Regions from separate parts of the Xanthobacter pseudotagetidis genome, predicted to be linked through region 3. Evidence: predicted binding sites of a transcription regulator. Region 3 holds the regulator's gene; each other region holds the start of a gene.
What was found. The regulator PhoB, encoded in region 3, activates phosphate uptake and scavenging genes when phosphate is short. The targets are predictions, from matches to a motif close to TGTCATNNANCTGTCAT.

Region 1 (7,537 bases), 1.7 Mb from region 3:
TCCTGGCCGCCGGCGGCGCGCAGCGCGTTCGACACCGTCACCGAGGTCCATGCCCGCGCCGCGGCCGGCGGCGCCGGCTCCCTGACGCCGGAGACGCGGCCATGATCGGGTTCCGTGCCGGCATCTCCATCGCCATCGCCCTGGTGCTGTGCGTCGCCCTGGCGGTGATCGGCTGGGGCGCGCGCAGCGCCGCCGAGCGCACCATCGTCCCGGAGATCCTCGCCAAGGCCGAATCGGTGGGGCGCTCCGCCGCAAGCCTCATCGAGGTGGCCCACGGCGCCGGCATCCCCCTGGAGCGGATGGTGGGCGTGCGCGCCTATTTCGCCGACCTGCGCAAGGCCAACCGGGAGTTCGTCCTCATCCGCCTGAGCGCGCCGGACGGGCGCGAGCTCGCCCGCGCGGGGGATGCGGCCGGCATGGCGGACGCGCCGGTGGTCCACACCGCCGTGACCACCCGCGCCGGCGTGCCGATCGCCGACATCGCCGTCACCGTCGATCCCGGCGTCATCTCCCAGGAGGTCGGCGGGGTGCTGATCGACGTCGCCTTCATCGGCATCGTCTCGCTCCTGATCGCGCTGGAGCTGGTGGCGCTGGTCATCGGCACCAGCGGCATCGCCGCGCTGGCGGCGCTGGAGGAGCGGCTCCGCGCCCTCGCCAAGGGACGCCTCGCGCTGCACGAGACCGGCACCGAGAGCCGGGCGCGCGACCTCGTCGCCCCCATCGACCAGCAGATGAGCCGGCTTGCCGAGCGCCACGCCGCGGCCCGCGCCGCCGCCGAGCGCGCGGGGGATGCGGAGGCGCTCGCCCAGCTCGAGCAGATCTCCCGCCGCACCGGCCTCGGCGCGGTGACGACGCCGGAATGCCAGGCCGCCGTCGCGGTGCGCCCGGCGCTGTTCCTCTTCATGCTGGCCGAGGAGCTGACGCGCCCGTTCCTGCCGCGCTTCGCCCAGGCCCTGGCGCCGGCGGGCGGCGGCATCGGTCCCGACATGGCGGCCAGCCTGCCCATCGTCGCCTTCATGGCGGTGGTGGCGCTGTGCCAGATCCCGTTCGCGGCGCTGTCCGAGCGCATGGGCCGCCGGCCCGGCTTCCTCATCGGCGCGCTGCTCGCCGCTTCCGGCTACGCGCTGTCCGCCTCCACCGGCGACTACATGATGTTCCTCGCCGCCCGGGTGACGACGGCGGTAGGCTACGCGCTGGTCTTCGTCTCGGCCCAGGGCCATGTGGTCGACCATTCGGTGGGCAACGCGCGCACCACGGCGCTCGCCGTGTTCGTGCGCGCCATCATGGTGGCGAGCCTGTGCGGACCGCCCATCGGCGGCGTCGTCGCCGATCGTCTCGGGCCCCAGGCGGCCTTCCTGCTCGCCGCCGGCCTCGCCATCGTCGCGCTGGGCGTCGCCGCCCTCACGCTGCCCGCGGTGCGGCAGGCCGCGAAGGGCGCGGGCCTCGCCTGGAGCGACCTGAGGGACGCCGCGCGGGCGCCGCGCCTGATGGCGCTGCTGGTGGGCTGCGCCTTCCCGGCCAAGCTGCTGCTCGCCGCCCTGTGCTTCCTCCTGGTGCCGCTCCAGCTGCAGGCGCTGGGCTATTCGTCTGCCGCCATCGGCCGGTTCCAGATGATCTATCCCCTCCTGATGGTCATGCTGGTGCCGGTGTTCGCGGCGATGGCGGACCACACGTCGGCGCGGGCCAGCTTCGTGGTTCTGGGCGGCGTGGTGGCAGGGGCGGGGGCGCTGGCGCTGCCGTTCTATCCCGGCGTGCCGACGATCGCGCTGGCGCTGGTGATGCTGGGCATCGGCCAGTCCATGTCCATCGCCTCGCAGTCGGCGCTGGTGGCCGACAGCGCCTCGGCCACCGGCGGCCGCTCGGCCGGCGTGCTCGGCCTGTTCCGCCTGGTGGAGCGCTCCGGCAACGCCGCCGGGCCGGCGGCGGCGGGCGCCCTCCTGGCGAGCCTCGGCTTCGCCCTCGCCGGCGCCCTGCTGGGCGCCGTGGTGGTGGCGGGCGCGGCGATGTATGCGCTCGCCGGCCGCGGCACCCTGCGCGGGACCGCCACCCACGGCGCCTCCGCCAGCGAGGGCAATGCGCTCTAGGCGCGATCGACATTCGGTGGCGGTGGGCCGGCATGGCCGTTCACGGCGGCAGCCGCAGGATTCCTCATCCGCCCGCGGTCATGCCCGGCCTTGTGCCGGGCATCCACGCCGAGCCAATTGCGCCGTGCTTCCGAATGTCGGCGCCATGCCGCCGGGCGTGGATGGCCGGGATAAGCCCGGCCATGACGGGCTTCCCGGACCACGGCGCATTCGCAAGCCCATCACGCAGTAAACGCCCGGAAGAAGGGCTTCGCCACTGAACGGCGATCCGCCGGAGGGTCCGCGCCGATCGGCTTGCGTTGCAAGCCGATCGGATAACGCGTTCTCTATCTCTAAATTCGGGGGCGATTCACCGATCAAATTGATTCAATTTGATCGGATCGCGCTCTAGAGTGTGGCCGGGTTCGGCACGGGGGCGCGGCCGGGCCCGCCGCGGATGCACTTTCACCTTCCGCTCCGGGAGATCGATGCGGTTATGAAGATCGAGACGACCGAGCTTGGTAAGCAGGTGACGCTCGCGGCCCTCGCCGGGCGGCTGGACATCGCCGGCGCCGGGGCCGTGGAGGCCCCGTTCGCGGCGGCCGCGCGCGAGACCCATGTGATGGTGGTGGACCTTTCCGGCGTCACCTTCCTCGCCTCCATCGGCATCCGCCTGCTGCTGGCCAACGCCAAGGCGCTCACGCGCCGCAGCGGGCACATGATCCTGTTCGGCTGCGATCCGCAGGTGGAAAAGGTGCTGCGCTCGACCGGTGTCGACCAGCTCATCGCCATCGTGGCGACGCGGGAGGAGGCGGTGGGCCGGGCCGGCACCCTCGTTCCCGGCGGTGGGCCGGTCTAAGTCCCGAAATGATCCCCCTTCCGGCAGCCGGCACCCTGCTTTCTGAGCTGCGGATCGGCGCGAGCATCGACGAGATCGCGCGGGCGACCTCCTGGCTCGGCGCGCTCGCCGAGGCCGGGGACTGGCCGCAATCGGTGCGCTTCGGCCTGGAGCTCAGCCTCGAGGAGGCGCTCACCAACGTCGTCTCCTACGGCTTCGCCGGGGTGGACCATGCGCCCGACATCCGCATCGAATGCTGGCGCACGCCGCAGGGGCGGATCGCCGTGCGCATCCGCGACAACGGTGTCGCCTTCGACCCGACGCAGATCGCCGAGCCCGAGGTCCCCGCGTCCATCGAGGAGGCGAAGATCGGCGGGCATGGCGTGCAGCTGATGCGCAATTTCCTGGAGAGCCTCTCCTACGAGCGCGCGGGCGGCGAGAACCGCCTGACCCTGGTGGGCAAGGCGGACGAGGGCTAGGGCGGCTTTGTGGCCCAGCACGCGCCGTCTTCGTGACGCCGGCCTCCCGCGCGCCGGCGCATCCATGCAACCGCTCCCGGCCGAAGGATGGGCGGCAGCCGGGGAACCCCCACCGCCGTCATGCTCCGGCCTGACCGGGGCATCCACGTCCTCGCGGTGACACGCCCGGCCGGCCATGGGCCCTCCGGTCAAGCCGGAGGGCGACGGCGGGATGGCGGAAGCGGATTGGCGGAAGCGGGACGGTGGAAGCGGGCGGGCCGGGCGGCACCCGGGGGACCCCCACCGCCGTCATGCTCCGGCTTGACCGGAGCATCCACGTCCTCGCGGTGACACGCCCGGCCGGCCATGGGCCCTCCGGTCGAGCCGGAGGGCGACGGCGGGATGGCGGAAGCGGGACGGTGGAAAGCGGGACGGCGGAAGTGGATTGGCGGAAGCGGGAGGGCGGAAGCGGGAGGGCCGGGCGGCACCCGGGGAACCCCCGCCGCCGTCATGCTCCGGCTTGACCGGAGCATCCACGTCCTCGCGGTGACACGCCCGGCAGGCCATGGGCCCTCCGGTCAAGCCGGAGGGCGACGGCGGGATGGCGGAAAGAGGGACGGCGGAAGCGGATTGGCGGAAGCGGGACGGTGGAAGCCGGAGGGCGGAAGCGGGAGGGCCGGGCGGCACCCGGGGAACCCCCACCGCCGTCATGCTCCGGCTTGACCGGAGCATCCACGTCCTCGCGGTGACACGCCCGGCCGGCCATGGGCCCTCCGGTCGAGCCGGAGGGCGACGGCGGGATGGCGGAAGCGGGACGGTGGAAAGCGGGACGGCGGAAGTGGATTGGCGGAAGCGGGACGGTGGAAGCGGGAGGGCAGGGCGGGACGCAGAGAACCCCCACCGCCGTCATGCTCCGGCTTGATCGGAGCATCCATGTCCTCGCGGTGACACGCCCGGCCGGCGATGGGCCCTCCGGTCAAGCCGGAGGGCGACGGCGGGACGGCGGAAGCGGAATGGCGGAAAGCGGGAGGGCGGAGGCGGATTGGTGGAAGCGGGGCGGTGGAAGCGGGGCGGTGGAAGCGGGAGGGCAGGGCGGCACGCAGAGAACCCCCGCCGCCGTCATGCTCCGGCTTGACCGGAGCATCCATGTCCTCGCGGTGACACGCCCGGCCGGCGATGGGCCCTCCGGTCAAGCCGGAGGGCGACGGCGGGACGGCGGAAGCGGAATGGCGGAAAGCGGGAGGGCGGAGGCGGATTGGCGGAAGCGGGAGGGCGGAAGCGGGAGGGCCGGGCGGCACCCGGGGGACCCTCACCGCCGTCATGCTCCGGCTTGACCGGAGCATCCATCGCTGGCCTGCGGCAATGCGCCTGCAAGGGGGCGTGGCGCTTCGGTCACGCGGACGGCAACAGAGCGGCGCTGCGTATGGCAAGGATATAAAATGCAACAAAATCATATTGTTACAGTGTAGTCGTAACGTCACGAAATTTTCACATACTGCGCGGCCTCCGCCTGCCGCGCACGGCGGGTGGATTGCAGGTGGGTGCGGACGACGGGAGGCCCTTGGATGGCGGTGGTTCTGGCGGAGATCCTGGCGGGGCTCGGCCTTCTCTTCTTCGGGCTGAAGACCATGTCCAGCCACCTCCAGAGCGCCACCGGCCGGCGGGTGCGCGCGCTCCTGCGCTCGGCCACGCGCTCGCCGTTCGTCGGCCTCGTCAGCGGCATCGCCGCCGGCGCCGCCACCCAGTCCTCGAACGCGGTGGCGCTGATCTGCGGCAACCTGGTGCGCGGCGGCGTGTTCACCACCCGCGACGCCATCCCGGTGGTGGCGGGCGGCAATGTGGGCACGGCGGCCCTGGTGTTCGTCGCCGCCTTCGACTTCCGCCTGGTGGTGTTCTACCTGCTGGCGCTGGTGGGCTTCGGCTTCCACTTCAAGCTCGACCGCAGGCCCGCCTGGAAGGAATGGCTCTGGGTCGCGCTCGGCCTCACCCTGGCGCTGCTCGGCCTCGACTTCATCAAGCAGGGTCCGCGCGACCTCGACGTGGCGCTGATCTCGCAGGCGCTGGACGCGGGCCTCTCGCCGGGGATGGGGTTCGCGATCGGCATGGCCGCGGCGGCGCTGTGCCAGTCCTCCTCCACGCCCACCATCCTGGTCCTGGCGCTGATGCAGGCGCGCCTGCTCGGCCTGGAGGACGCCTTCTTCATCGTCCTCGGCGCCAATCTCGGCTCGGGCCTGGCGACGCTGGTCTCGTCGGGCGAGCTGGAAGGCACCGGGCGGCAGCTCTGCTATGTCCACATCCTGGTGAAGGCGATCGGCTGCGCGGTGCTGCTCGCCGCCTGGATCGCGGTGGCGCTGGCGGGCGGCGATCCCGAGGCGGCGCTGGCGGCGGCGGGCGGCAGCGGCGGCGCGCAGGCGGCGATCTCGATGCTGTTCCTGGCGCTCCAGCTGGCGGGCGCGGTGACGGTCGCGCTGGCGCGCGGCCTCACGGAGAGGATCGCCGTGCGCTTCAGCCCGCCGTCGATGGAGGACGACGCCTCGCGCCCGCGCTACATCCACCGGCGCGCGGCGGAGGAGCCGGCGACCGCGCTCGACCTCTCCGAGCGCGAGAGCATGCGGCTCATCAAGCTCCTGCCCAACCTCCTTCCGGACCTCGACCGCGGCGGCGCCGACTTCAGCACCCAGGAGCGCAACGCCTTCTGGAAGGGCTCCACCGCCATCGTGCAGGCCGTGGACCACTTCCTGGTGGACGTGATCCGCGCCGGCGCGACCCGCGAGAGCCTCGACATCGCGCTCCGGCAGCAGGCGCGGCTCGAGACCGTCCGCGCCCTGGTGGACACGCTGCACGACTTCTCCGGCGTGGTGGGCGAGTTCGAGACCGTGCCGCCGCTCGCCTTCAACCTCTCCGAATCGCTGCGGGTCATCGTCCTGTCGCTGGCCGAGGCCACCGACGGCGGCACCGGCGACGACTTCGACCTGCTGATCGGGCTGACCGCCGACCGCTCCGAGATGCTCGACCGCATCCGCCGGGCGCTCGCAGCCTCGGAGGCGGGCGGGGAGGCGGATTCGCGCCGCCTCATGCACGCCACCAGCCTGTTCGAGCGCGCCGTCTGGCTGGTGCGGCGCGTGGCGGTGGCGTTGCGCCCCCCACCGATTGAGGATAGAGCACAGGACGGTGACCCCGCGCGGCAGGAGGCTCCGGAAGGCGTGGCCTGACCTTCCGCCGGCCGCGTGCCGGGACGGTCCCGACGCTGCGGAGCGCTCATGACGTCCATGCACATTGACCGCGAACAGTCGGGCAGCGACGTGCTGCTCAAGGTGGTGGGGCGTCTCGACACCCCGAACGCGAAGCCGTTCGAGGCGAGCCTCATGGAGGTGGTGACGCAGACCACCGGCGGCATCGTCATCAATCTCGCCGGGGTGGACTACGTTTCCTCGTCCGGCCTGCGGGCGCTGCTGGTGGCCGGCAAGGCCATGCGCACCGGCAAGCGCAAGCTGGCGCTGACCTCGCTGCAGCCGCAGATCCGCGAGGTGTTCGACATCTCCGGCTTCTCGTCCCTGTTCGAGATCACCTGAGCGGGACCGCCGGGACCGGACCTCGCGGGACTCGGCGGGATTTGGCGGGATCAGGCGCCGATCTCAGGGCCGGACCACCGGGACGAACAGCACGTCCTCGATGCGCCGCGCGCCGGTCGCCAGCATGGCGAGGCGGTCGAAGCCCAGCGCGCAGCCGCTCGCCGGCGGCATGAAGGACAACGCGGCGATCAGCTCCTCGTCGATGGGATAGCGCGCGCCATAGAGCCGTTCCTTCTCGTCCATGTCGCGCGCGAACCGTTGGCGCTGCTCGATCGGGTCGGTGAGCTCGCCGAACGCGTTGGCGAGCTCCAGGCCGCAGGCATAGAGCTCGAACCGCTCGGAAAAGCGCGGGTCGGCGGGCTTGGCGCGGGCGAGCGCCGCCTCGCTCACGGGATAGTCGCACAACAGCGTCGCCCGGCCGATGCCGAGCGCCGGCTCGATCCGCTCCACCAGCACCCGCGAGAAGATATCGCTCCAGCCATCGTCAGGCGCCGTGCGGATGCCGGCGCGCGCGGCCGCCGCCGAGAAGGCCGGGGCGTCCGGCTCCGCGCCGGGGGGCGGCAGCACGGCTGCGAGGTCCATTCCCGCATGCCGTTCAAAGGCTTC
Region 2 (7,537 bases), 1.3 Mb from region 3:
CGAGCAGGCCGCCGGACGGGTTCACGGGCACGCGCCCGCCCAGCGCGGTGACGCCGTCCTTCACCAGCTTCGGGCCTTCGCCGCGGCCGCACAGGCCGAACGCCTCGTAATAGAGCAGCTCGCCGATGGTGAAGGCGTCGTGCAGCTCGATGACGCCGAGGTCCTGCGGGCCGAGGCCGGCCTCCTCATAGGCGAGGCGGGTGGCGCGGGCGGTGATCTCGGCGTCGAGGATGTCGTCGCCGTCCTCCTCCCGCCGGCCCGACTGAACCACCGAGGCGCGGATGCGCACCGCCGGGCGGCCGTCCGCCGGCGGCCTGGTGGTCAGCACCACGGCGGCGGCGCCGTCCACGGCCGAGGGGCAGCACTGGAGCAGGGTCAGCGGGTCCGCCACCATGCGCGAGCCCATCACCTCGTCGAGCGTCACCGCCGTGCGGGTCTGGGCATAGGGGTTGAGCGTGCCGTGGCGGCGGTTCTTCACCGCGATCTCGCCCAGCACCGAGGGCGAATGCCCGGTCTCGGCCAGATAGCGCGTGCCGCGCATGGCGTAGACGGTGGGCAGCGTCATGCCCTGAGCGGCATATTGCTCGGTCTTGTAGTCGTTGCGCTGGAGCGGGATGGTGCCGCCGCCGAGCTTGGTGAGCATCTCGACGCCGAACACCACCACGGTGTCGTAGATGCCGGCCAGCAGCGCGTGGCGGGCGAGGTGGACGCCGGTGGCGCCGGAGGCGCAGGCATTCTCCACGTTGTAGACCGGCACGCCCGACAGGCCGAGGTCGCGCAGCAGCGTCTGGCCGAGGATCATGCCGCCATAGACGTTGGCGCAATAGAAGGCCTGGGGCGCCTGGACGCCGAGGCCGGCATCGACCACCGCGCGCAGCACCGCGTCCTGCGCCAGCGCCTGCATGGGCATCTGGTCGTGGCGGCCGAAGGGCGTCATGGCGACGCCGGAGATGAAGATGTCCTGGGCCATGGCGCGCCTCACGGAATGGGTTCGAAGCGATAGGCCGGGGCCGCGGGGTCCGCGTCCGGCTCGACCACGGCGCGCAGGCGCTGGCCGATCACCGGCCGGCCCGCCGGCATGTCGAGCCGGCCGAACACGCGCACGCCCTCCGGGAAGTCGGCATAGGCGAGCGCGAACGGCGGCAGGCCGCTCTTCGGATTGGGATGGACGATGGTGAAGGAATAGAGGACCGCCTCGGCGCCGAGCGCCAGATCCTCGGCGCCCTCGGCCACCGGCAAAGCCGGCGGGAGGGGCGGAAAGGTGAGGCGACCGTCCTTCGGGTCGCGGCTCGCATGAAGGCGCGCACGGCCTTCATCGGACGCGCGGTTCGCGTCCGCCACAGCGGCTGAATTCGGCAAGGGCTGTCCTCGTTACTTGTTCATTGTTATTGCGGTGCGGAATAATTCTTCACGCCACCGCCTTTGTCGGTGCGGATCATCAGAAAGTCGCGGCACGCGCTCAACCGATTATTTTGCCGGGAATGGGTGAGAAAAACTCAACAAATCAGCGCCCGCTGGGGCTCGCGCGCGTTGACCAAAACTCAATGCTCGGCCATGGTTCCACAACGGACCTCTCGGCGTCCGGGTGCCAGGAACAATGCGGGCGCGGGGGCGTATCCGCCGACGGGAGGCAGGGCGCTCAATGATCGCGCCGCAGACCACGCCGCGGGCCGGCGCATCGGTGGGGGCGGCCTCGCCGTCCATGTGCTGATGTCCGCGCTGCCGCCGCTCAATCCCCTGCGCGCGTTCGAGGCCGCGGGGCGGCTGAAGAGCATCCGCCGCGCGGCGGAAGAGCTCGCCGTGACGCCGGGCGCCGTGAGCCGGCAGGTCCAGATCCTGGAGACGCATCTCGGCGTGCGCCTGTTCCGCCGCCTGCCGCGCGCCATCACGCTCACGGCGGCGGGCGAGCAGTATCTGGAGCAGGTGAGCTTCCACCTCGCCGGCATCGAGACCGCCACCGCCAAGCTCACCGGCAAGACCGGCCGCCAGCAGGTGAAGATCCGCGCCTACACCACCTTCGCCATGAAATGGCTGATCCCGCGCCTGACCGCCTTCCATGCCCAGCACCAGAGCGTCGAGGTGCGCCTGACCACGTCGCTGGAGGAGGTGGACTTCGACAGAGAGGACGTGGACGGCGCCGTGCGCCTCGGCGGCGGCGACTGGAAGGGGCACGGCGTCGATCTGCTGGTGCGCAACGAGCTGGTGCCGGTCTGCGCGCCGCGCTTCTCGCAGGAGCGCCGCCTTCGCGCCCCCGGCGATCTCGCCAGCCACATGCTGCTGCATTCCCTCGCGCGGCCGGACGACTGGGCCCACTGGCTGCGCCATGCCGGGCTGTCCGGCATCGACGCCTATGGCGGGCAGAAGTACGAGAGCTCGGTGCTCGCCTATCAGGCCGCCATCGAGGGACAGGGCGTCGCCATGGCGCAGCGCGCTCTGGTGCAGGGGGAGCTTGCCGCCGGCACGCTGGTGGCGCCCTTTCCGCTCCAGCTCGACATGGGCCGCTGGACCTACTACCTGATCTATCCGCAGAGCCGGCTGCGCAACCCGGCGTTCCGCGTGTTCCGCGACTGGCTGCTCGCCAATGCCAGCGCCGGCGCGGCTGGCGGCGCCGGCTGAGGCTCAGGGCTGCGCGGCCGCCTCGGGACTGTCGTAGTAGATCGCGTCCAGCTCCTCGGCGCTCACCGCCGCCGCCGGCGCGTCGAGCACCAGGCGGCCCTTGCGCATGGCGACGATGCGGTCGGCATAGCGGCAGGCGAGATCCGTCTGGTGCAGGGCGCACAACACGGCGATGCCGCGCTCGCGGGCGATGTCCCTCAGCACGTTGAGAACGTTGGAGGCGGAGGCCGGGTCGAGGCTCGCCACCGGCTCGTCGGCGAGCACGAGGCGGCTCCTCTGGGCCAGCACCCGGGCGATGGCGACGCGCTGCTGCTGGCCGCCGGAGAGGCTGTCGGCGCGCTGGTAGGCCTTCTCCAGCAGGCCGACGCGGTCGAGCGCGGCGAGCGCGATCTGGCGGTCCTCCCGGGAGAAGCAGCGGGTGACGGCGCGCCAGGTGGGCACGTGGCCGAGCCGGCCGGCGAGCGCGTTGTCGATCGCGTTCATGCGCCCGATCAGGTTGAACTGCTGGAAGATCAGCCCGATGGCGCCGCGATGCTCGCGCAGCGCCCGGCGGTCGAGGGTGCCGACGTCGCGGCCGAGCACCGTCACCGTGCCGGCGTCCACCTCGGCGAGGCGCGAGATGCAGCGGAAGATGGTGGACTTGCCGGCCCCGCTGGGGCCGAGTAGCGCCACCACCTCGCCGGGGGCGATGGAGAAGCTGACCCGGTCGAGCGCGACCGCGCCGCCGAAGGTCTTGGTGATGGCGTCGAGCCTGAGCGCCGGCTCGCCCGCGGCGGCGGCCTTCATCCCGGACGCGGGGGTGATGAGGGTCATACCAGCCTCCGGCGCAGCCAGGCGCTGAACTGGTCGATGAGCGTCACCATGATGAGCATAATGACGGTCACGGTCAGCAGCTTGGGGAAGTCGAGCAGGTCGATGGCGGCCTTGATCTCGATGCCGATGCCGCCCGCCCCGACGATGCCGAGGATGGTGGACGTGCGCACGTTCGCCTCCCACACATAGAGCGACACCGAGGTGAGGTTCGGCAGCACCGAGGGCAGAAGCGCGTAGGAGACGATCTTGGTCCGGTTCGCCCCGGTCATGGCGGCCGCCTCCAGCGGTGCCTTGGGCACGGTCTCGATGGCCTCGCTGTTGAGCTTGGCGATGACGCCGAGCGAATGGACGATCATGCCCAGCACGCCCGCGAACGGCCCGAGCCCCACCGCCGCCACGAACAGCAGCGCGAACACGATGGTGTCGACGCCGCGGAACGAGTTCACCAGCAGCCGCACCGGCGCGGCCAGCCAGGGGGAGGGCGACGTGTTGTGGGCGATGAAGATGGAGAGCGGGAAGGCGAGGATGGTGGCGGTTACCGTCGCCACCGTGGCGATGGCCACCGTCTCGGCCGCGCGCAGCCAGTAGACGTCGAGGTCGGCGAGGTAGGGCGGCCACGCCTTCGCCGCCCAGTTCAGAAGCCGCGGGATGCCGGCGATGAGCGCCGCGGGGTCCACCTCCGACAGGCGGATGCAGACCCAGAACGCGACCGCCATGGCGGCGCCGAGCGCGATCCGCGCCAGCACCGCCGGCGAGGCGGGGCTGAGGGGCGTCTCCACATAATGTCCCGTCCCGTCCCGGGCGGGCGGCACGCGCTCGATCTCCCACATGGCCTTGAGGCTCCCAAGAAAGCGCGGCCGGGAGGGCAAGGCCGCCCCTGGCCGCCGGTTGGCGCGTCCGCGATCAGCTCTTCAGGACGCCGAGGTCGCGGCCCATGGTCTCCAGCACCACATAGGGCTCGTGGGTGGTGGAGCGATAGCCGGTATAGGGCCAGGGCAGGACCTTCAGCTCCTCGGGGGTGAGGCTGTTGAAGGCCGCCTGGAGCGCCATCGCGGTCTCGTCGTCCATGCTCTTGCGCACCACCACCGGCTCGTTGGGCAGCGGCACCGATTGCCACACGATCTTGTTAGAATCCGCCTTCATCAGGCCGTTGCGGATCATGGTGTTGCGGTGGATGTCCCAGCCCGTGGCGAGGTCCACCTGGCCGTTGATGGTGGCCATCTGCGCGGCGGCGGCGGAGGCGCCTTCCGCGTACTTGCCGAAGAAGGTCTTCGGCTCGATGCCCTGGGAGCGGAAATAGTGGGTCGGCACCATCCAGCCGGTGGTGGAGCCGGTGTCCAGCATCTGCATGGACATGCCCTTGGCGTCCTGCGGGAACTTCTCCAGCTTGAGGTCCGGGCGGGCGACGATGAGGCCGTGATAGGTGGGCTTGCCCTCCACCAGCATGACATTGATGACGCGGGTGCCGGAGGAGTTCTTCGCCAGCACGTAGCCCCACGGGCCGAGCTGGGCGAGGTCGGCATTCTCCGAGCCGATGGCGACCGACACGCCGGCCCAGTCGTTGGCGACGGTGAGCGCGAGGTCGGCGCCGATGCGCTCGCACACCATGCGGTAGAGCGGCTCCCACACCTTGCGGGTTTCCTGCTGGGTGGGCTGGGAAGGGGCGAGAGCCACCTTGATGGTCTTGCGGGTGACGGACTGGGCGCGCACGACGGCCGGCGCGGCGAGGACGCCGGCGGCGGCGCCGATGAGGAAGGTGCGGCGACGGATCATGGGGTCACTCTCCTGTTCAGCGTGAGCAACGGCTGCAACGGTCTTCGGGCGGTCGCCACCCCGGAGCGATGGGACGCGGGGCGGGGAGGCGGTCGGGAACGGCGTTGGATTTATCTATACTCAGTGACATCACAATGACATTGAGGAAAGCTCAAAAATTGTGCGATGCACGCGCTGTTTCGCTGGAGAATTGAGCTTTCCTCACTTTGTCGGCCTTGCTACTGAGGATGTCCGAGCGAGGACGAGATGACGCTGCCAACCCTTTCGACCGCCCGCGCCCCGGGCGTGATCGCCGAGCCGCCGGAGACGTGGAGCGCCCACGCCGCGCCGCCGGGCGCCGTTCCCGGCGTGGACGGCCGGGCCGCGGCCGCCCGTCCGGTCCTCGACGCCGGGGATGCGCGCGCGGTGCTCGCGGCGGCGCGGGGCATCCTGTTCGACCTCGACGGCACCCTCATCCGCACCGACGAGGTGATCGACGGCGCCCGCGAGGTGCTCGCCGCCTACGGCCAGCGTGCCATGATCCTGTCCAACAATTCCTCGGATTCCGCCGAGGGCCTTTCGCTGCGCCTCGCCCGAGCCGGGCTCGATGTCGCCGCGCCGCGCATCGTCCTCGCCGGCGTCGAGACGGTGCGGGCGGTGGCGGCGCTGCGGCCTGGCGCGCGCACCATGATGCTCGCCTCGGCGGCGCTTGTCTGCGAGGCGCGCGCCTTGGGCCTGCATGTCGGCGACGAGCGCCCGGACGTGGTGCTGGTGGCCCGCACGCCGGCATTCGACTATGCGGCGCTGGAGCGCGCCGCGAACGCCATCCGCGCAGGCGCGGAATTCGTGGTGGCGAACCCCGACACCTCCCATCCCGGCGCCTTCGGCCGCCTCGTGCCCGAGACCGGCGCGCTCGCCGCGGCCATCGCCGCCGCCGCGGGGACGTCGCCGGCGCGGGTGTTCGGCAAGCCCGAGCCGGACTTGTTCCGCGCCGCGCTCGGCCGGCTCGGCCTCGCGGCGGGCGAGGTGGTGATGGTGGGCGACAATCCCGATACCGACGGCGCCGGCGCGCGCCGGCTCGGCATTCCCCACATCCTCATCGGCGAGGGCCTGCCCCTGCGCGCGCTGCTCGGCTGAGGGCGGAAAGGTCAGGAGGCGCCGGCCTCCGCGCTCGCGCCTCCCCTCTGCGCGTCGTGGGAGCGCGCGGGGAGCGCCAGCCCCCGAACGAAAAACGCCGCCGGGAGCCCGGCGGCGTCGTCTTGATCGAAGAGGAAGCCGCCCTCAGGCGGCGGGTGCCCCTTCGGCCGCCCTCAGGCGGCCATGGCCTTGGTGAGGTTCTCGGAGATCTTGTCCAGGAAGCCGGTGGTGGAGAGCCATTTCTGGTCGGCGCCGACCAGGAGCGCGAGGTCCTTGGTCATGTGGCCGGCCTCGACCGTGTCCACGCACACCTTCTCCAGCGTCTGCGCGAACTTCGCGAGCTCGGCATTGTCGTCGAGCTTGGCGCGGTGGGAGAGGCCGCGGGTCCAGGCGAAGATGGAGGCGATGGAGTTGGTGGAGGTCTCCTTGCCCTTCTGGTGCTCGCGGTAGTGGCGGGTGACGGTGCCATGGGCCGCCTCGGCCTCCACCGTCTTGCCGTCCGGCGTCATCAGCACCGAGGTCATGAGGCCGAGCGAGCCGAAGCCCTGGGCGACGATGTCGGACTGCACGTCGCCGTCGTAGTTCTTGCAGGCCCACACATAGCCGCCGGACCACTTGAGCGCCGAGGCCACCATGTCGTCGATCAGGCGGTGCTCGTAGATGATCCCGAGCTTGTCGAACTCGGCCTTGAACTCGGCCTCGTAGACCTCCTGGAAGATGTCCTTGAAGCGGCCGTCATAGGCCTTCAGGATCGTGTTCTTCGTGGAGAGGTAGACGGGATACTTGCGGATCAGACCGTAGTTCAGAGAGGCGCGGGCGAAGTCGCGGATGGACTCATCCAGGTTGTACATGGAGAGCGCGACGCCGGCGCCGGGGAACTTGTAGACCTCCTTCTCGATCTTCGTGCCGTCCTCGCCGACGAATGAGATGGAGAGCGTGCCCTTGCCGGGCACCTTGAAGTCGGTGGCGCGGTACTGGTCGCCGAAGGCATGGCGGCCCACCACGATCGGCTGGGTCCAGCCCGGCACCAGGCGCGGCACGTTCTTGCAGATGATGGGCTCGCGGAAGATCACGCCGCCGAGGATGTTGCGGATGGTGCCGTTGGGCGACTTCCACATCTCCTTGAGGTTGAACTCCTTAACGCGCGCCTCATCGGGGGTGATGGTGGCGCACTTCACACCCACGCCGTGCTTCTTGATGGCTTCCGCGGCTGCGATGG
Region 3 (7,537 bases):
CGGCGCCTCCGACGCCGTGGTGCCGAGCGAGAAGCTCGCCGCCAACAAGCTGCTCCAGTTCCCGACCGTGATCGGCTCCGTGGTCGCCACCGTCAACCTCGACGGCGTCGAGACCAAGAAGCTGAAGCTCACCGGCCCGATCCTCGCCGACATCTATCTCGGCAAGATCACCAAGTGGGACGATGCCGCGATCACCAAGCTGAACCCCGACATCAAGCTGCCCTCGCAGGCGATCGTGCCGGTGTACCGCTCGGATTCCTCGGGCACCACCGCCATCTTCACCGGCTACCTCAACGAGGTCAGCGCGGACTGGAAGTCCAAGGTCGGCTCCGCCACCTCGGTCCAGTGGCCCGTCGGCGCCGGCGCCAAGGGCAATGAGGGCGTCACCGGCACCGTCAAGAACACCAAGGGCGGCATCGGCTACGTGGAGTACATCTACGCCTCCGCCAACAACCTGATCGTGACGCAGCTGCAGAACAAGGCTGGCAAGTTCGTGGCCCCCGAGGTCGCCGGCTTCCAGGCCGCTGCCGCCTCCGCCGACTGGAAGGGCGCGAAGGACTTCGCCGCTTCCATGATCAACGCCCCGGCCGAAAACGCCTGGCCGATCGTCTCCCCGACCTACGTCCTCCTCCCGAAGGACCCGAAGAACATCGAGGCCTCGCGCGAGACCATGAAGTTCTTCCTGTGGGCCTACACCAAGGAAGGCGCCGAGATCGCCGAGAAGCTGCACTACATCCCGCTGCCCGCGGACGTGGTGAAGCAGGTCGAGGAGGCCTTCAAGGCCGAGATCAAGACTCCGGACGGCAAGCCGGTCCTCTGATCTGACAGGTTGCGGCGCCTCGTCCCTCCGGGCGGGGCGCCCGCCATCTCCGGCTCGGCCGGACAGCACGGAATACCGGGCCGCGCTCAAGGCGCCGGCTCGCCGATACATCTGATTGACGTAACCGGTTGACGCGGGGCGTGAACCGGCGAGGGTTGGCCGGCAGGGCCGCCGCATCGGACACTTCAGCCGCTCGGCGCGGCGCGCGGGGGAAAGGCATCCGAATGGACGCGACGATGGACACGATGGGGTCCGGCCAGATTGAGCCCATCACCAAGGCCAAGGCGACCGGTGCGGTCTCCGACCCGATCTTCATCGGCCTTTTGTGGGCGAGCGGCATCTTCGTCCTGATCCTGCTCGGCCTGATCATCGCCCAGCTGTTCCTCGGCGGGCTGCCGGCGCTGCGCCATTTCGGTCTCGACTTCATCTGGACCGCCAGCTGGAACCCGGTGACCGAGAATTACGGCGCCCTGGTCATGATCTACGGCACGCTGTTCAGCGCCGTGATCGCGGTCGTGGTGGCGCTGCCCTTGTCGTTCGGCATTGCCTTCTTCCTCACCGAAATCTGCCCGCAGGCGCTGAAGCGCCCGATCGGCGTCGCTGTGCAGCTGCTCGCTGCCGTGCCCTCCATCATCTACGGCATGTGGGGCTTCTTCATCATCGTCCCGCTGATGGCGGCCTACGTGCAGCCGCCGCTGATCGAGACGCTCGGCCAGCTGCCGGTGCTCGGCCTCCTGTTCGCGGGCCCGCCGCTGGGCTCGGGCATGCTGACCGCCGGCCTGATCCTCGCCGTGATGATCCTGCCCTTCATCACCGCCATGTTCGTCGAGACCCTGGAATCGGTCCCGCCCATGCTGAAGGAATCGGCCTACGGCGTCGGCGGCACAACCTACGAGGTCTACAAGAACGTCTCCATTCCCTATGGCCGCACCGCCATGGTGGGCGCCATCATGCTCGGGCTCGGCCGCGCGCTGGGAGAGACCATGGCGGTCACCTTCGTGATCGGCAACGCGACGCGCCTGTCCGCCTCGCTGTTCGCGCCCGGCGCGACCATCGCCTCCACCATCGCCAACGAGTTCCCGGAGGCGCCGATCGGCTCGCTCAAGCTCACCTCGCTGCTGCAGCTCGGCTTCATCCTGTTCGTGATCTCGTTCATCGTGCTTGCCCTGTCCCGTGCGCTCGTGCGCTCGCGGCTCGACTGAGGGGAACCCTGAAGCCATGGCCTCTCTCGCCGCCCGCCGCGCCAAGGACACCACCGTCAAGGCGATATCCACCATCTTCGCGATGTTCGCCATCTTCCTGCTGGGCTGGATCCTGTGGACCCTGCTCGCCCGCGGGCTTCCGGCCCTGAGCCTCGGGGTGTTCACCAACGTGACCATGCCGCCGGGCCAGAACGGCGGCCTCGCCAACGCCATCGTCGGCTCGCTGATCCAGATCGCCATCGCCATGGCCATCGGCGGACCGATCGGCATCTTCGCCGGCACCTTCCTGGCGGAGAACGGCAAGGGCACGAAGATCGGCGCCGCCGCCCGCTTCGTGAACGATATCCTGCTCTCTGCGCCCTCGATCCTGGTGGGCCTGTTCATCTATGGCTTCCTGGTGGTGCCGTTCGGCGGCTTCTCCGGCTGGGCCGGCGCGCTGGCGCTGGCGATCCTGGTGATCCCGGTGGTGGTGCGCACCACCGAGGACATGCTGAACCTCGTGCCGGTGGGCCTGCGCGAGGCCGCGTTCGCGCTCGGCGCGCCGCAGTGGAAGGTGGTGATGCTCGTGACCTGGCGCGCCGCCAAGGCCGGCATCGTCACCGGCGTCCTGCTCGCCATCGCCCGGGCGGCGGGCGAGACGGCGCCGCTGCTCTTCACCTCGCTCGGCAACAATTCCTGGTCCCTGGACCTCTCCAAGCCCATGGCCAGCCTGCCGATCGCCATCTACCAGTATGCCGGCAGCCCGTTCGACGACTGGGTGGCGCTCGCCTGGGCCGGCGCGCTCATCATCACGGTGGGCGTGCTGGTGCTGAACGTTCTCGCCCGCCTGTTCCTGGCGCGCACGAAATAGCCTCCGCTCCGGGGCCGGGCGCCCGCCGCGCCGCCCGGCCCTGGAACGGAAAGACCCAAGGAATCGCTCGCGGCCGGGACGCAAGCCGGGCGCTTCAGGATCCAAGTGAGGCTCAGATGAACTCTGCCGTCGATCCCACCTTCAATCTCGCCTCGGCCGTCGCCGCCAAGCCCGACGCCCCGCAGGCGCCCGCCAAGATCAAGGTGCAGAACCTGCAATTCTACTACGGGCAGAACCATGCCCTGAAGAACATCAACTTCGAGATTCCCGAGAAGCGCGTGACCGCGATGATCGGACCGTCGGGCTGCGGCAAGTCCACGCTGCTGCGCGTGTTCAACCGCATGTACGACCTCTATCCCGGCCAGCGCGCGGACGGCCAGGTGATGTTCGATGGCGTGAACATCGTCGGCAAGGAACTGGACGCCACCATCGTGCGCACCCGCATCGGCATGGTGTTCCAGAAGCCCACCCCGTTCCCCATGTCGATCTACGACAACATCGCCTTCGGCGTGAAGCTGCACGAGCGCCTCTCCAAGGCGCAGATGGACGAGCGCGTGGAATGGTGCCTGCGCAAGGCCGCGATCTGGGACGAGACCAAGGACCGCCTGCACACCTCGGCGCTCGGCATGTCCGGCGGCCAGCAGCAGCGCCTGTGCATCGCCCGCACCATCGCGGTGAAGCCCGAGGTGATCCTGCTCGACGAGCCCACCTCGGCGCTGGACCCGATCTCCACCTCGAAGATCGAGGACCTGATCGACGAGCTGAAGCGCGAGTTCACCATCGTCATCGTGACCCACAACATGCAGCAGGCGGCGCGCTGCGCGGACATCACCGCCTTCTTCTATCTCGGCGAGCTGATCGAGGTGGCGCCTTCGGACGTGATCTTCACCAATCCGAAGGAGATCAAGACCCGCGACTACATCACCGGCCGCTTCGGCTGAGCGCGCAAGGAACATCGAGATGCCCGAGCATACCGTTTCCTCCTTCGACGCCGAGCTGAAGGAGCTCGGCCGCAAGGTGGTCGAGATGGGCGGCCAGGCCGAGCGCCTGGTGGCCGACAGCGTCACCTCCCTGATCCGTCGCGACGCCGCCCTGGCGCAGCGCGTGGTGCTCCTGGACGCCACTTGCGACCAGATGCAGCGCGAGATCGAGGAGAAGGCCATCCTCGTCATCGCCAAGCGCCAGCCGGTGGCCGGCGACCTGCGCGAGGTGGTGGCCTCGATCCGCATCGCCAACGACCTGGAGCGCATCGGCGACCTCGCCAAGAACGTCGCCAAGCGCGTGATCGCCATCGAGGGCGAGTATCATCCTCAGAAGCTGGTGCGCGGGGTGGAGCACATCTCCGACCTGGTGCTGGAGCAACTGAAGGAAGTGCTCGACGCCTATGCCGGCCACAACGAGGCCAAGGCGGTCGAAGTGTGGGGCCGCGACGGCGCCATCGACACCATGTACACCTCGCTGTTCCGCGAGCTCCTCACCTACATGATGGAAGACCCGCGCAACATCTCGGTCTGCACGCATCTTCTGTTTTGCGCGAAGAACATCGAGCGCATCGGCGACCACGCCACCAACGTGGCGGAGATCGTCTACTACATGGTCACCGGCCAGAACCTGCCGGAGAGCCGCCCCAAGGCGGACGCCTCCAGCGAGACCACGGTGGCCTTCCCCGGACGGACCGTCCAGGGCTGAAGCCGGGAGCGCCGGGCGGTCCCGCGCGGGCCGCAGGCGCTTCCTTTCGAGGCGCGGCGCCGGGCCACTCGGCTCCTGCGCCTGTTGATGACAGTCGGATGAGAGACCCGTGCCGGCGCGTATCCTGATCGTCGAGGACGAGGAACCGTTGACCCTCCTGCTCCGCTACAACCTGGAGTCGGAGGGCTATGGCGTCGAGGCCGTCGCCCGCGGCGACGAGGCGGAAACCCGCCTGCGCGAGAGCGTGCCGGATCTGGTCATCCTCGACTGGATGCTGCCTGGCCTCTCCGGCATCGAATTGTGCCGGCGCCTCAGGACCCGCCCGGAAACCGAGCGCCTGCCAGTGATCATGCTCACAGCCCGCGGCGAGGAGACCGAGCGCGTGCGCGGCCTCTCCACCGGGGCGGACGACTATGTGGTGAAGCCGTTCTCGGTACCCGAGTTGCTCGCCCGCGTGCGCGCGCTGCTGCGCCGGGCCAAGCCGGAGCATGTGGCGACGCTGCTGCGCGCCGGCGACATCGAGCTCGACCGCGAGACCCACCGCGTCCACCGCTCCGGCCGCGAGGTGCATCTCGGGCCGACCGAGTTCCGGCTGCTGGAATTCCTGATGCAGAGCCCCGGCCGTGTGTTCTCGCGCGAGCAACTGCTCGACGGCGTGTGGGGCCAGGACGTCTATATCGACGAACGCACCGTGGACGTCCATGTGGGCCGCCTGCGCAAGGCGATCAACCGCGGCCGCCAGTCGGACCCCATCCGCACCGTGCGCGGGGCCGGCTATTCCTTCAACGAGATGTTCGCGCGGGCGCACTGAGCGCTACGCTGATAGCCGGCCGCCGTGCCGGAAGGCCGCGAATGCTCCGGTCGAGCCGGAGCGTGACGGTGTTGCTGTTGGATGACGCCGGCCTGCCTCACCCCCGTCGCCCTCCGGCTCGACCGGAGGGCCCATGCCAGTGCCGGGCAGCGCGCGCGCCCCGTCTTTTCAGGCGAGGTAGGCGAGGCGCCGGTCGCGCCGGCGGTCCTGCACCGGCTGGTAGGCGATGCGCGCGTGATGGGCGCAATAGGGCAGGCCCTGCTTGGACTTGCCGCCGCAGAAGTAGAAGCCGTCCGTGCCCGGCTCGCCCATGGGCCAGCGGCAGGTGCTCTCGGTCAGGTTCATGATGGTGCAGCGCTGGCCGATCGGTACCACGTTGTCCGCGGACTGGGGAGCCGGGGCGGGAGCCTCTTCCGCCATCTGCTCCAGTTCGGGGGCGAGCGCCGTGGCGCCGTGGGTCAGGGGACGCTGCGGACGCGCGTCGCGCCGCGGCTCGGCCTCGCGCGCCGGCTTGCGCGGGCGCGCCGCCGTGGGGGCGGTCTTGGCCCGGCCCGAAAGGCCGAGGCGGTGCACCTTGCCGATCACCGCATTGCGAGTCACCTCGCCCAGCTCCGCGGCGATCTGGCTCGCGGAAAGGCCGTCTCCCCAAAGCTTCTTCAAAAGCTCGACGCGCTCGTCGGTCCAGCTCATGGCTCGTCTCCCATCTGCCGCATCTCGAGTGGCGCCGGAATAAGGGCGCCGGACGCTGTGCCGCGGCGCCGCCCGGAAAAGCCGGACTCCTCCCGCGAGCCCCCGCGCGACATTGCGCGGGAGTCGGCCACAATCACCGTCCCGAGGAAGAGTGGCGCACGATATGTCGTGGCCAACTGAAAATTAACCTACAATATGCACGCCCCCGGCGACAGAGTCCCGATTCGGCGCCCGGGTCGTTTTCCCCAGGTCGTTGCACGCGGGACTCACCTTCCTGTGGATCGTCAAGGCCGAAAGGGCACTCTGGCGGCCTGTGTAGGCGCGGCGGCGATGTTGACCTCGCGCGCGCGATCATTAGTATTGCGAAAATTGTCGGGCCGCCCCCGGTTGGGCGGCCCTTTTTAATTTCCGGCCGCCTGCGAGCCGGCTCAGGGGAAGCTCCACCCGCACGGGTCTTGAAGGCAACGTCTCGAACGAAACGGGGTCTGGAAGGCACGGGCGGCGGGTCAGCCCCCCGCACTGGAGGAAGTCGTGATCTCCGCCGTCCTGCCGACCTATGCGCGCATCGACCTCGAATTCGAACGGGGAGAGGGCTCGTGGCTCGTCACGACGGGCGGGCGACGCTTCCTCGACTTCACCGCCGGCATCGCGGTGAACATCCTCGGCCATGCCCATCCTGGCCTCGCGGCCACGCTCGCCGAGCAGGCGGGCAAGCTGTGGCACGTCTCCAACCTGTTCCGCATTCCCGGTGGCGAGCGCCTCGCCGAGCGCCTCACCGCCGTGACCTTCGCCGACACGGTGTTCTTCACCAATTCCGGCGCCGAGGCGCTGGAGTGCGCCATCAAGATGGCGCGCAAGTATCATTACGCGTCGGGCCATCCGGAGAAGAACCGCATCCTCACCTTCGAGGGCGCCTTCCACGGCCGCACCCTGGCGACGCTCGCCGCCGGCGGCAGCGCCAAGTACCTCGAAGGCTTCGGGCCGGACCTTCCCGGCTTCGACCAGGTGCCGTTCGGCGACCTCGACGCGGTGCGCGCGGCGATCACGCCTCAGACCGGCGCCATCCTGGTGGAGCCGGTGCAGGGCGAGGGCGGCGTGCGGGTGCCCCCGCATGCTTTCCTCAAGGGCCTGCGCGCGCTCTGCGACGAGCACGGCCTGCTGCTGGTGCTGGACGAAGTGCAGTCCGGCGTCGGCCGCACCGGGCGCCTGTTCGCCCACGAATGGGCCGGCATCACGCCCGACATCATGGCGGTGGCGAAGGGCATCGGTGGCGGCTTCCCCATGGGGGCTTGCCTCGCCACCGAGGAGGCGGCCAAGGGCATGACGCTCGGCACCCACGGTTCCACCTTCGGCGGCAATCCGCTCGCCATGGCGGTGGGCAACGCGGTGCTCGACCACGTGCTCGCCGACGGCTTCCTCGACCACGTGAACAAGGTCGCCGGTCGCTTCGCCCAGCGCCTCGCGGAGGTCAAGGA
Region 4 (7,537 bases), 1.3 Mb from region 3:
ACACGTCGGTGGTGTAGCGGGTGCGGCTCGAATAGGCGATGTCCTTCTGCCGCTCGGACACGTCGAACATGTCGCGCGGCAGCGGCCCGCGGGCGCTGAACAGGTCCACCTGGAACACCAGCGCGCTCGGATGGTCGGGCTGGTCCAGCAGGAACTGGAGCGGCGTGTTGGAGACGACGCCGCCGTCCCAGTAATATTCGCCCTCGATCTTGATCGCAGGAAACCCCGGCGGCAGCGCGCCGGAGGCCATGATGTGCTCCGGGCCGATGGTGTGGATCTTGTTGTCGAAATAGATGAAGTTGCCGGTGCGCACGTTCACCGCGCCGACCGAGAAGCGCTTCTGGCCGGAATTGATGATGTCGAAGTCCACGAGCTTCAGCAGCGTCTCGTGCAGCGGCGCGGTGTCGTAGAAGGAGGTGGCGCCCGCGGCGCCGGTGGGCAGCAGCCAGGGATTGGGAAAGCGCGGGCGGAAGAAGCCCGGCTGGCCCTGGAGGATGGTCATGGAGGCGCTGAGCTGGTTGCGCCAGGCCCGGAAGATGTCGCCGTCCGGCGTCCAGGGCAGCACCTTGCGGCGCGAGATGGTCTCCCAGAACTCCTTGAGGCGCGGCAGCCGGTTCTCCGGCGTGTTGCCGGCGATGATGGCGGAATTGATGGCGCCGATGGAGACGCCCGAGATCCAGTTCGGCTCGCAGCCGGCCTCCGAGAGCGCCTCGTAGACGCCGGCCTGGTAGGCACCGAGCGCGCCGCCGCCCTGGAACACCAGGGCCACGCGGTCGTATTCCTTGATGATGTCGCAGAGGTCGGCGGGCAGTGCCTTGGCGTGCGGGTTCATGTCATCTCACCTCGGAGCCTGGATCGTCGGAAGGGACAGGGACGCGGGCGTGGCAGCGCGCGCCGTCGATCACTTCTCCTCGGCCAGATAGTCGTAGACCACCTCGCCGAGGCCGAGCGTCAGGTCCGCCCGCAGATGGACCGCCGACAGCACCTCCAGCACCGGCAGCCTCGCCACGTCGCAGATGGCGTGCGGGAACAGGCCGAGCGCCGCGGGCCCGGTCCAGCACTCCTTGAGGGTGATGTCCTCGAGATAGTAGCGCACCAGCTCGCAGATGCGCGGCTTGGCGTCCACGTCGGGGATGATCTTGATGAGGAAGCTCGGCGCGAGCAGCGAGGCGAGCACCTTCTCCTTGTCCGCGGCGACGTGCTTGTAGCCCATGGTGGCGGAGGCGCAGAGCACGCTGCCATAATGCAGGGAGCCGACCAGCGTGTCGGTCTCCACCTCGAACTTCGGCCTGGCGAACTTCTTCGGGAAGCCCCAGATCTCGCGGCCGCCGGCGATCGGCGCCTCGTCGTCGAGATACATGGAATGCACATAGCCTCCGGCGACGCCGTCGAGGGTCACGGGGATCACCTGCCCGGTCTCGGTATAGTCGCCGAAGCCGGTGGAATCGGGCATGCGGATGAACTCGTACTTCACGATCGGCTCGCCGACCTTCAGCGGCTCCGGCACCACCTTCTCCAGCGCCGCGGGATCGGTGCGGTAGGTGATGATCATGAACTCGCGGTCGAAGAAGCGGTAGGGGCCCCGCGGATAGGACGGGCTGACGAGCGGCATGGAATAAGCGGTGCGGCGAACGTCAGCGATCTTCATCGGGCGTGGCTCCCTGCTGGCCGCTTCGCACATGCGAAGACGAACCACGTTAGCCCATAGCGGGGGGCGGTGACAGGCCCGCGACGCGGCGCCGGCAGCCCGCGCCGTTCAGGCGCCACCGCAAGCCGGACGGAGGACGCGCGCCTCCCCAAGATCGAAGCACGATCGGATCGGGGCGCGATCAGAAGGCGAGCACCCCCGCCGCCCCGCTCCGGGTGGCGTAGGCCACCGCCCCGCCGGCCGGATGCCAGCCGATGGCCGCGACCGGATCGGCATCGGGCGCCCGCAGCAGGATCTCGGCGCCGTCCGAGATGCGCGCCATCAGCACCATGCCGTCCTCGTAGCCGGCGGCGATCACCGGGTCCTTGGGGTGGCACGCCACCACCAGCACCCGCGAGGAGGCGGAGGGCGCCAGCATGGTCGGCGCCTTGCCCATGGGGCCGTCCTTGGACTGGAACGGCCACATCACCACCTCGCCCGACCCCGAGGTGGCGAGCCACTTGCCGTCCGCCGTGAAGGCGAACGACTTCACCCGCGAGGGATAGCCGGTCATGCGCATGTGGGCGCCGTCCACCACCCGCCAGCCGTGCAGCGCCGGCTCCTGCATGGTGGAGACCAGGAAGCGCCCGTCCGGCGAGAACACGACGCCGAGGTGCGAGCCCTTCCAGCCCAGAAGCTCGGGCTTGGCGGAGGGCGCGTTGGGGAACCACAGCGTCGCCCCGCCATAATGGGCGATGGCGAGCCGCAGGCCCTTGGGCGCGAAGGCGAGGCCGCCGACGGTGGACGGCGCCTCGAAGCGCTTCGTCTCGCCCCTGGCGATGACGAAGGCGGTCTTGCCGGCGGAATAAGCGAGCGCGCCGTCCGGACCCGAGGCGATGCGGTCGATCCAGCGGCCCTTGTGGGCGGCGAGCTCCGCCGTCGTGCCGTCCGCATGCGTCTCCACCACCCGCCCGTCGTCGCCGCCGGTGACGAGGCGGGCGCCGTCCGCGACCGCGCACAGCACCGCCCCCTCATGGGCGGTCACCGCCCTGGCGCCGCCGACGCCCAGGAACACCTGCCCTTCGGCCCCGGCGAAGGCGGGCGTCGCGTCGAGGAACGCCGCGGCGACGATCTCTGCGCCGAGGGAGAAGGTGGTGACCTTGTCGGTGAGGCTCGAAGGGGCAAGGGACATGAAATAAAGCCTGCGCGCGGCCCGAAGGCGGGAGAGGCTCTTAAGCCACCGCGCGCGGCCCGACGCAAGGCGCGCGGGGCGCGGGATCGCTCCCGCGCGCATCGCGGCCTCGCCCGCCGGGCCCTTTGTGGTCTAAGACAGCGCCCATGCCGCCCGCCTTCGCGCCGCTTCCCATCGACGCCGTCCTCGACGACCTGACGCGCACCCTCGCCGCGACCAGCGGCGCGGTGCTGGTGGCGCCGCCCGGCGCCGGCAAGACCACGCGGGTGCCGCTGGCGCTGCTCGACGCGCCGTGGGCGAAGGGGGGGAAGATCCTGGTGCTGGAGCCGCGCCGCCTCGCCGCCCGCGCCGCCGCCCACCGCATGGCGCAGACGCTGGGGGAGCGCGTGGGCGAGCGGGTCGGCTACCGGGTGCGGCTGAGGTCCGAGGTCTCCGCCCGCACCCGCATCGAGGTGGTGACCGAGGGCGTGTTCACCCGCATGGTGCTGGACGATCCGGAACTGTCGGGCGTCGCCGCCGTGCTGTTCGACGAGTTCCACGAGAGGAGCCTCGACGCCGATCTCGGCCTCGCGCTCGCCCTCGACAGCCAGCGCGGCCTTCGCGACGACCTGCGCCTCCTCGCCATGTCCGCCACCCTGGACGGCGCCCGCGTCGCCGCGCTCATGGGGGCGGACGGCGCGCCGGCGCCGGTGATCGAGAGCGAGGGCCGCGCCTTCCCGGTCGAGACGCGCCATCTCGGCCGCGACCCGCGCGCGCGCATCGAGGGGCAGATGGCCGACGCCGTGCTGCGCGCGCTCGCCGGGGAGCAGGGCTCGATCCTCGCCTTCCTGCCGGGCGCCGCCGAGATCCGCCGCACCCGCGATCTGCTGGCCGAACGGGTGCGCGACCCCGCCGTCGACCTCGTGCCGCTGTTCGGCGCCATGGACGCGGCGGAGCAGGACCGGGCGCTGCTACCCTCTCCCATCGGCCGGCGCAAGGTGGTGCTCGCCACCGCCATCGCCGAGACCTCGCTCACCATCGAGGGGGTGCGGGTGGTGGTGGACGGCGGCCTTGCCCGCGTGCCGCGCTTCGAGCCGGACGTGGGGCTGACGACCCTCGTGACCGAGCGCGTCTCGCGCGCCGGCGCCGACCAGCGGCGCGGCCGCGCCGGGCGCACCGGGCCGGGCGTGTGCTACCGGCTGTGGAGCGAAGGCGAGACCGCGAGCCTCAAGCCGTTCGCCACCCCGGAGATCCTCTCCGCCGACTTGACCGGCCTGGTGCTGGACCTCGCCCGCGCCGGGGTGCGCGACCCCGCCAGCCTGCCCTTCCTCGACCCGCCGCCCGAGCCGGCGGTGAAGGAGGCGAAGGCGCTGCTCGCCTTGCTCGGCGCCCTCGACGGCGACGGCCGCGTCACCGCGCTCGGCGCGCGCATGTCGCGCCTGCCGCTGCCGCCGCGCCTCGCCCACATGGTGGTGATGGGCGCCGACCGCGGCGCCGGCCGGCTTGCGGGCGAGATCGCCGCCGTGCTCACCGAGCGCGGGCTCGGCGGCGACGGGGTCGACCTCCGCCACCGGCTCGACGACTTCCGCCGCGACCGCTCGCGCCGGGCCGAGGACGCCCGCCGCCTCGCCGCCCGCTGGACCGAAGCGGCCGGCGGCCGGGAGGCCGGCGGCGCGGCGCCCTCCCCCGCCGCGCTGCTGGCGCTGGCCTTCCCCGACCGCGTCGCCAAGGCGCGGGGTGAGGGTTCGCGCGGCGACGGCACGCGCTTCCTGCTGCGCAACGGGCGCGGGGCGGCGATGGACCCGGCGGCGGCGCTCGCCAAGGCGCCTTTTCTCGCCGTCGCCGAGGTGTCCGGCCGGGCGGACGCCGCCCGCATCCTGCTCGCCGCCGCGCTCGCGGAGGAGGAGATAGAGGCGCTGTTCGCGGACGAGATCATCGACGGCACGGAGGTGTCGTTCGATCCGGCCGCCGCCGCCGTGCGGGCGCGCCAGACGCGCCGGCTCGGCGCGCTCACCCTGTCGTCGCGCCCGCGCCCGGCGCCGCAGGACGCCACCGCCGCCCGCCTGCTGGCGGAAGGCGTCGCCGGCCTCGGCCTCGCCCGCCTGCCCTTCCCGCCGGCGCTCATCCAGTGGCGCGACCGCGTCGCCTTCCTGCGCGCCGCCGAGGGCGAGCCCTGGCCCGACCTTTCCGACGCCGCCCTCGCCGCCACGGCCGCGGACTGGCTCGCCCCCTTCATCGCCGGCCGCACGGCGCTTGCCGAGATCACGCCCTCCGACCTCGACGCGGCGCTGAAGGCACTGCTGCCCTACGCGCTCTCCGCCCGCCTGGAGGCGGAGGCGCCGACCCATTTCACCGCGCCCACGGGCACCCGCCTGCCGGTGGACTATGGCGCCGAAGGCGGGCCGCAGGTGGAGGTGCGGGTGCAGGAGCTGTTCGGCCTGACGCGGCATCCCGCGCTTGCCGGCGGACGCATCCCGCTCACGCTGGCTCTGCTCTCGCCGGCGCGCCGGCCGATCCAGGTGACGAAGGACCTGCCGCAATTCTGGCGCGGCTCCTGGCGCGACGTGCGCGCGGAGATGCGCGGGCGCTATCCCAAGCACCCCTGGCCCGAGGACCCGTCCCAGGCCGACCCCACCACCCGCGCCAAGCCGCGCGGCACCTGAGGGCTCACCCGGCCGGGTCGAGCACGTCCGTGTCAGGGGCGATGCCCCTAGAGGTGGGCGCGCCGTCGTCGAGCGGGGCGAGATGGTCCACCACCATCTGCCGGTAGCGCGGCAGGCCCTTATAGGCGGCGATGTCGGGGTGGAGGTCGCGCAGCACCCGGTGCAGGCGGCGGCGCCACTTCGGCACCTTGGCGATGTCGGCCACCGAGGTCAGGTAGCAGCGGATGCCGAACAGGATGGCGTTGGAGCGCGGCAGGCGGAACAGCGTCTGCAATTCCACCCGCAGGTGCACCTTCTCGGCCACGTTCTCAGGCGTCACGGTGGCCTTATCCGGACCCCAGACGGGATAGTTCTCCGGCGAGGTGTCGAGCCGCGGATTGACGGTCATGGTCCAGTTGAGCCGCCGCACCGGCTGGCCGCATTGCAGGCGCATCAGATACTTCAGCGCCCGGTCGAACACCCCCTTCTCGTGCGCCAGCGGCACCGGCCCGTGCCATTCGTGGAACGTCATGCCGATGTCGAACTCCAGCGACCAGTCGGCCTGCGTCGTCACCATGCCGCCGTCCACGAACAGGTTGTCCTCGCGCTGGTCCTGGAGCGTGAAGTCGCCCTGCGCCTGGCGGGTGATGTACTCGAACGGCGGGCAGGGCAGCGTTTCCGCCTTGCCGAAGGTGAAGGACTGCTGGAGGCCGAGCGGCCGGTTGACCCAGGTCCACAGGTCGCCGGCCTTCGTCAGCGAGAAATGCTCGGGATAGTCGGCGGCGAGGCTCTCCATGATCAGCTCAAGCGTGTCCCACTGGGCCGCCATCATGTGGGGCAGCACCTGGCAGCGCTTGGGGTCCTCGGCCAGCACCTTGGCGCGCTCGCGGCACTCGGCCACATAGTGCTCGTCGATGTCGAACACCGCCTGGAACGCCGCCGTCGGGCCACCCCGCACATGCGGCTCGATGTTCACCGAGTACATGTATTCGTCCTCGGGGAACGGGAACGGAAAGCGCAGGATGTCGTCCGCGCTCTTCGCGTAGGTGAAGGTGTCGCGGAAGGTCTCGGACGGCTTGAACTGCACGGTCATGGTCTCGTCCTTTCAATTGGCGCGACGGCCTGCACCCGCGCTCTCCCTCTCCTCGTCGGGGAGAGGGAGGGGGTGAGGGGACGCGCCGGCTGCCGCACGCGGCCGAGAGCATCCCTGCCGTCCTTCCCCCTCACCCCGGCCCTCTCCCCATTGGGGAGAGGGAGAGGCCCCCGCTTACAGATCGATCACCAGGCGCGGCCCGCGGGCGCGGGAGATGCAGGTCATGATGGAGGTCCCCGCCGCCTTCTCCTCGGGCGAGAGGACGTCGTCGCGGTGCTCCACCTCGCCCTCGATGACGCTCGTGCGGCACTCGCCGCAGGCGCCGCCGCGGCACAGGCAGGGGGCGGAAACGCCGGCGGCCTCGACGGCTTCCAGCAGCGACTGCGCCTCGCCCACCTCCACCTCGATGCCGGAGCGTTTCAGCACCGCCTTGAACGGCAGGCCGCCGGAGGTGTCGCCGAAGCTCTCCTTGTGGATCTTGCCCCTGGGCCAGCCGAGCGCCAGCGCCGTACCCGTCACCGCATCCATCAGCGCGCGCGGGCCGCACACATAAAGGTGGGTGCCGAGAGGCTGCCGCGAGAGCAGGCCGGCGATGTCGAAGGCGGCGCGCCCGCCGCCATGGACGCGGATCTCCTCGCCCGACGCGAACGGGGCGAGCAGGCGCTCGAACACCGCCGCCTCGTCCGCCACGCTGAGCTGGTGCAGCTCGTAGCGGGCGCCGCGCGCCTTCAGCTCCGGCAGGTGGGAGAGCAGCGGCGTGATGCCGATGCCGCCGCCGATGAGGAGGTGCTTTTTCGCCGTCGCCGCCACCGGGAACAGGCTGAGCGGCGGCGCCATTTCCAGCACGTCGCCGCACGCCACCTTGTGGTGCAGGTAGGCCGAGCCGCCGCGCGACTGGGCCACCAGCCGGACGATGATGTCGTAGCGCCCACGCTCGGCGGGGGGCGAGACCAGGGAATAGGCGTTCTTCATCACCCGGCCGCCGTCGCGCAGGGTGAGCATCA

Region 1: V5F67_RS07335 (Na/Pi symporter) is a predicted target of PhoB. The motif match lies at 4,835-4,851, and genes of this name have one in related genera.
Region 2: V5F67_RS15500 (HAD-IIA family hydrolase) is a predicted target of PhoB. The motif match lies at 5,326-5,342, and genes of this name have one in related genera.
Region 4: V5F67_RS05375 (acetoacetate decarboxylase) is a predicted target of PhoB. The motif match lies at 1,718-1,734, and genes of this name have one in related genera.

Annotation. Positions count from the first base shown of each region.
Region 1 is NZ_CM195534.1:1,600,807-1,608,343, forward strand. Features, by position in the region: gene V5F67_RS07315 (hypothetical protein) at 1-105, shown strand, start outside; gene V5F67_RS07320 (MFS transporter) at 102-2,084, shown strand; gene V5F67_RS07325 (STAS domain-containing protein) at 2,560-2,922, shown strand; gene V5F67_RS07330 (ATP-binding protein) at 2,931-3,380, shown strand; gene V5F67_RS07335 (Na/Pi symporter) at 4,925-6,571, shown strand; gene V5F67_RS07340 (STAS domain-containing protein) at 6,620-6,931, shown strand; gene epmA (EF-P lysine aminoacylase EpmA) at 6,995-7,537, opposite strand, start outside.
Region 2 is NZ_CM195534.1:3,385,273-3,392,809, reverse strand. Features, by position in the region: gene V5F67_RS15530 (thiolase family protein) at 1-970, opposite strand, end outside; gene V5F67_RS15525 (Zn-ribbon domain-containing OB-fold protein) at 979-1,359, opposite strand; gene gcvA (transcriptional regulator GcvA) at 1,711-2,616, shown strand; gene phnC (phosphonate ABC transporter ATP-binding protein) at 2,620-3,429, opposite strand; gene phnE (phosphonate ABC transporter, permease protein PhnE) at 3,426-4,259, opposite strand; gene phnD (phosphate/phosphite/phosphonate ABC transporter substrate-binding protein) at 4,333-5,202, opposite strand; gene V5F67_RS15500 (HAD-IIA family hydrolase) at 5,449-6,318, shown strand; gene V5F67_RS15495 (NADP-dependent isocitrate dehydrogenase) at 6,492-7,537, opposite strand, start outside.
Region 3 is NZ_CM195534.1:4,666,475-4,674,011, reverse strand. Features, by position in the region: gene pstS (phosphate ABC transporter substrate-binding protein PstS) at 1-820, shown strand, start outside; gene pstC (phosphate ABC transporter permease subunit PstC) at 1,045-2,022, shown strand; gene pstA (phosphate ABC transporter permease PstA) at 2,039-2,872, shown strand; gene pstB (phosphate ABC transporter ATP-binding protein PstB) at 2,989-3,813, shown strand; gene phoU (phosphate signaling complex protein PhoU) at 3,833-4,561, shown strand; gene phoB (phosphate regulon transcriptional regulator PhoB) at 4,671-5,372, shown strand; gene V5F67_RS21360 (GcrA family cell cycle regulator) at 5,541-6,062, opposite strand; gene V5F67_RS21355 (aspartate aminotransferase family protein) at 6,594-7,537, shown strand, end outside.
Region 4 is NZ_CM195534.1:1,150,339-1,157,875, reverse strand. Features, by position in the region: gene V5F67_RS05380 (patatin-like phospholipase family protein) at 1-832, opposite strand, end outside; gene V5F67_RS05375 (acetoacetate decarboxylase) at 902-1,648, opposite strand; gene V5F67_RS05370 (WD40 repeat domain-containing protein) at 1,830-2,819, opposite strand; gene hrpB (ATP-dependent helicase HrpB) at 2,966-5,461, shown strand; gene V5F67_RS05360 (heme-dependent oxidative N-demethylase family protein) at 5,466-6,533, opposite strand; gene V5F67_RS05355 (PDR/VanB family oxidoreductase) at 6,708-7,537, opposite strand, start outside.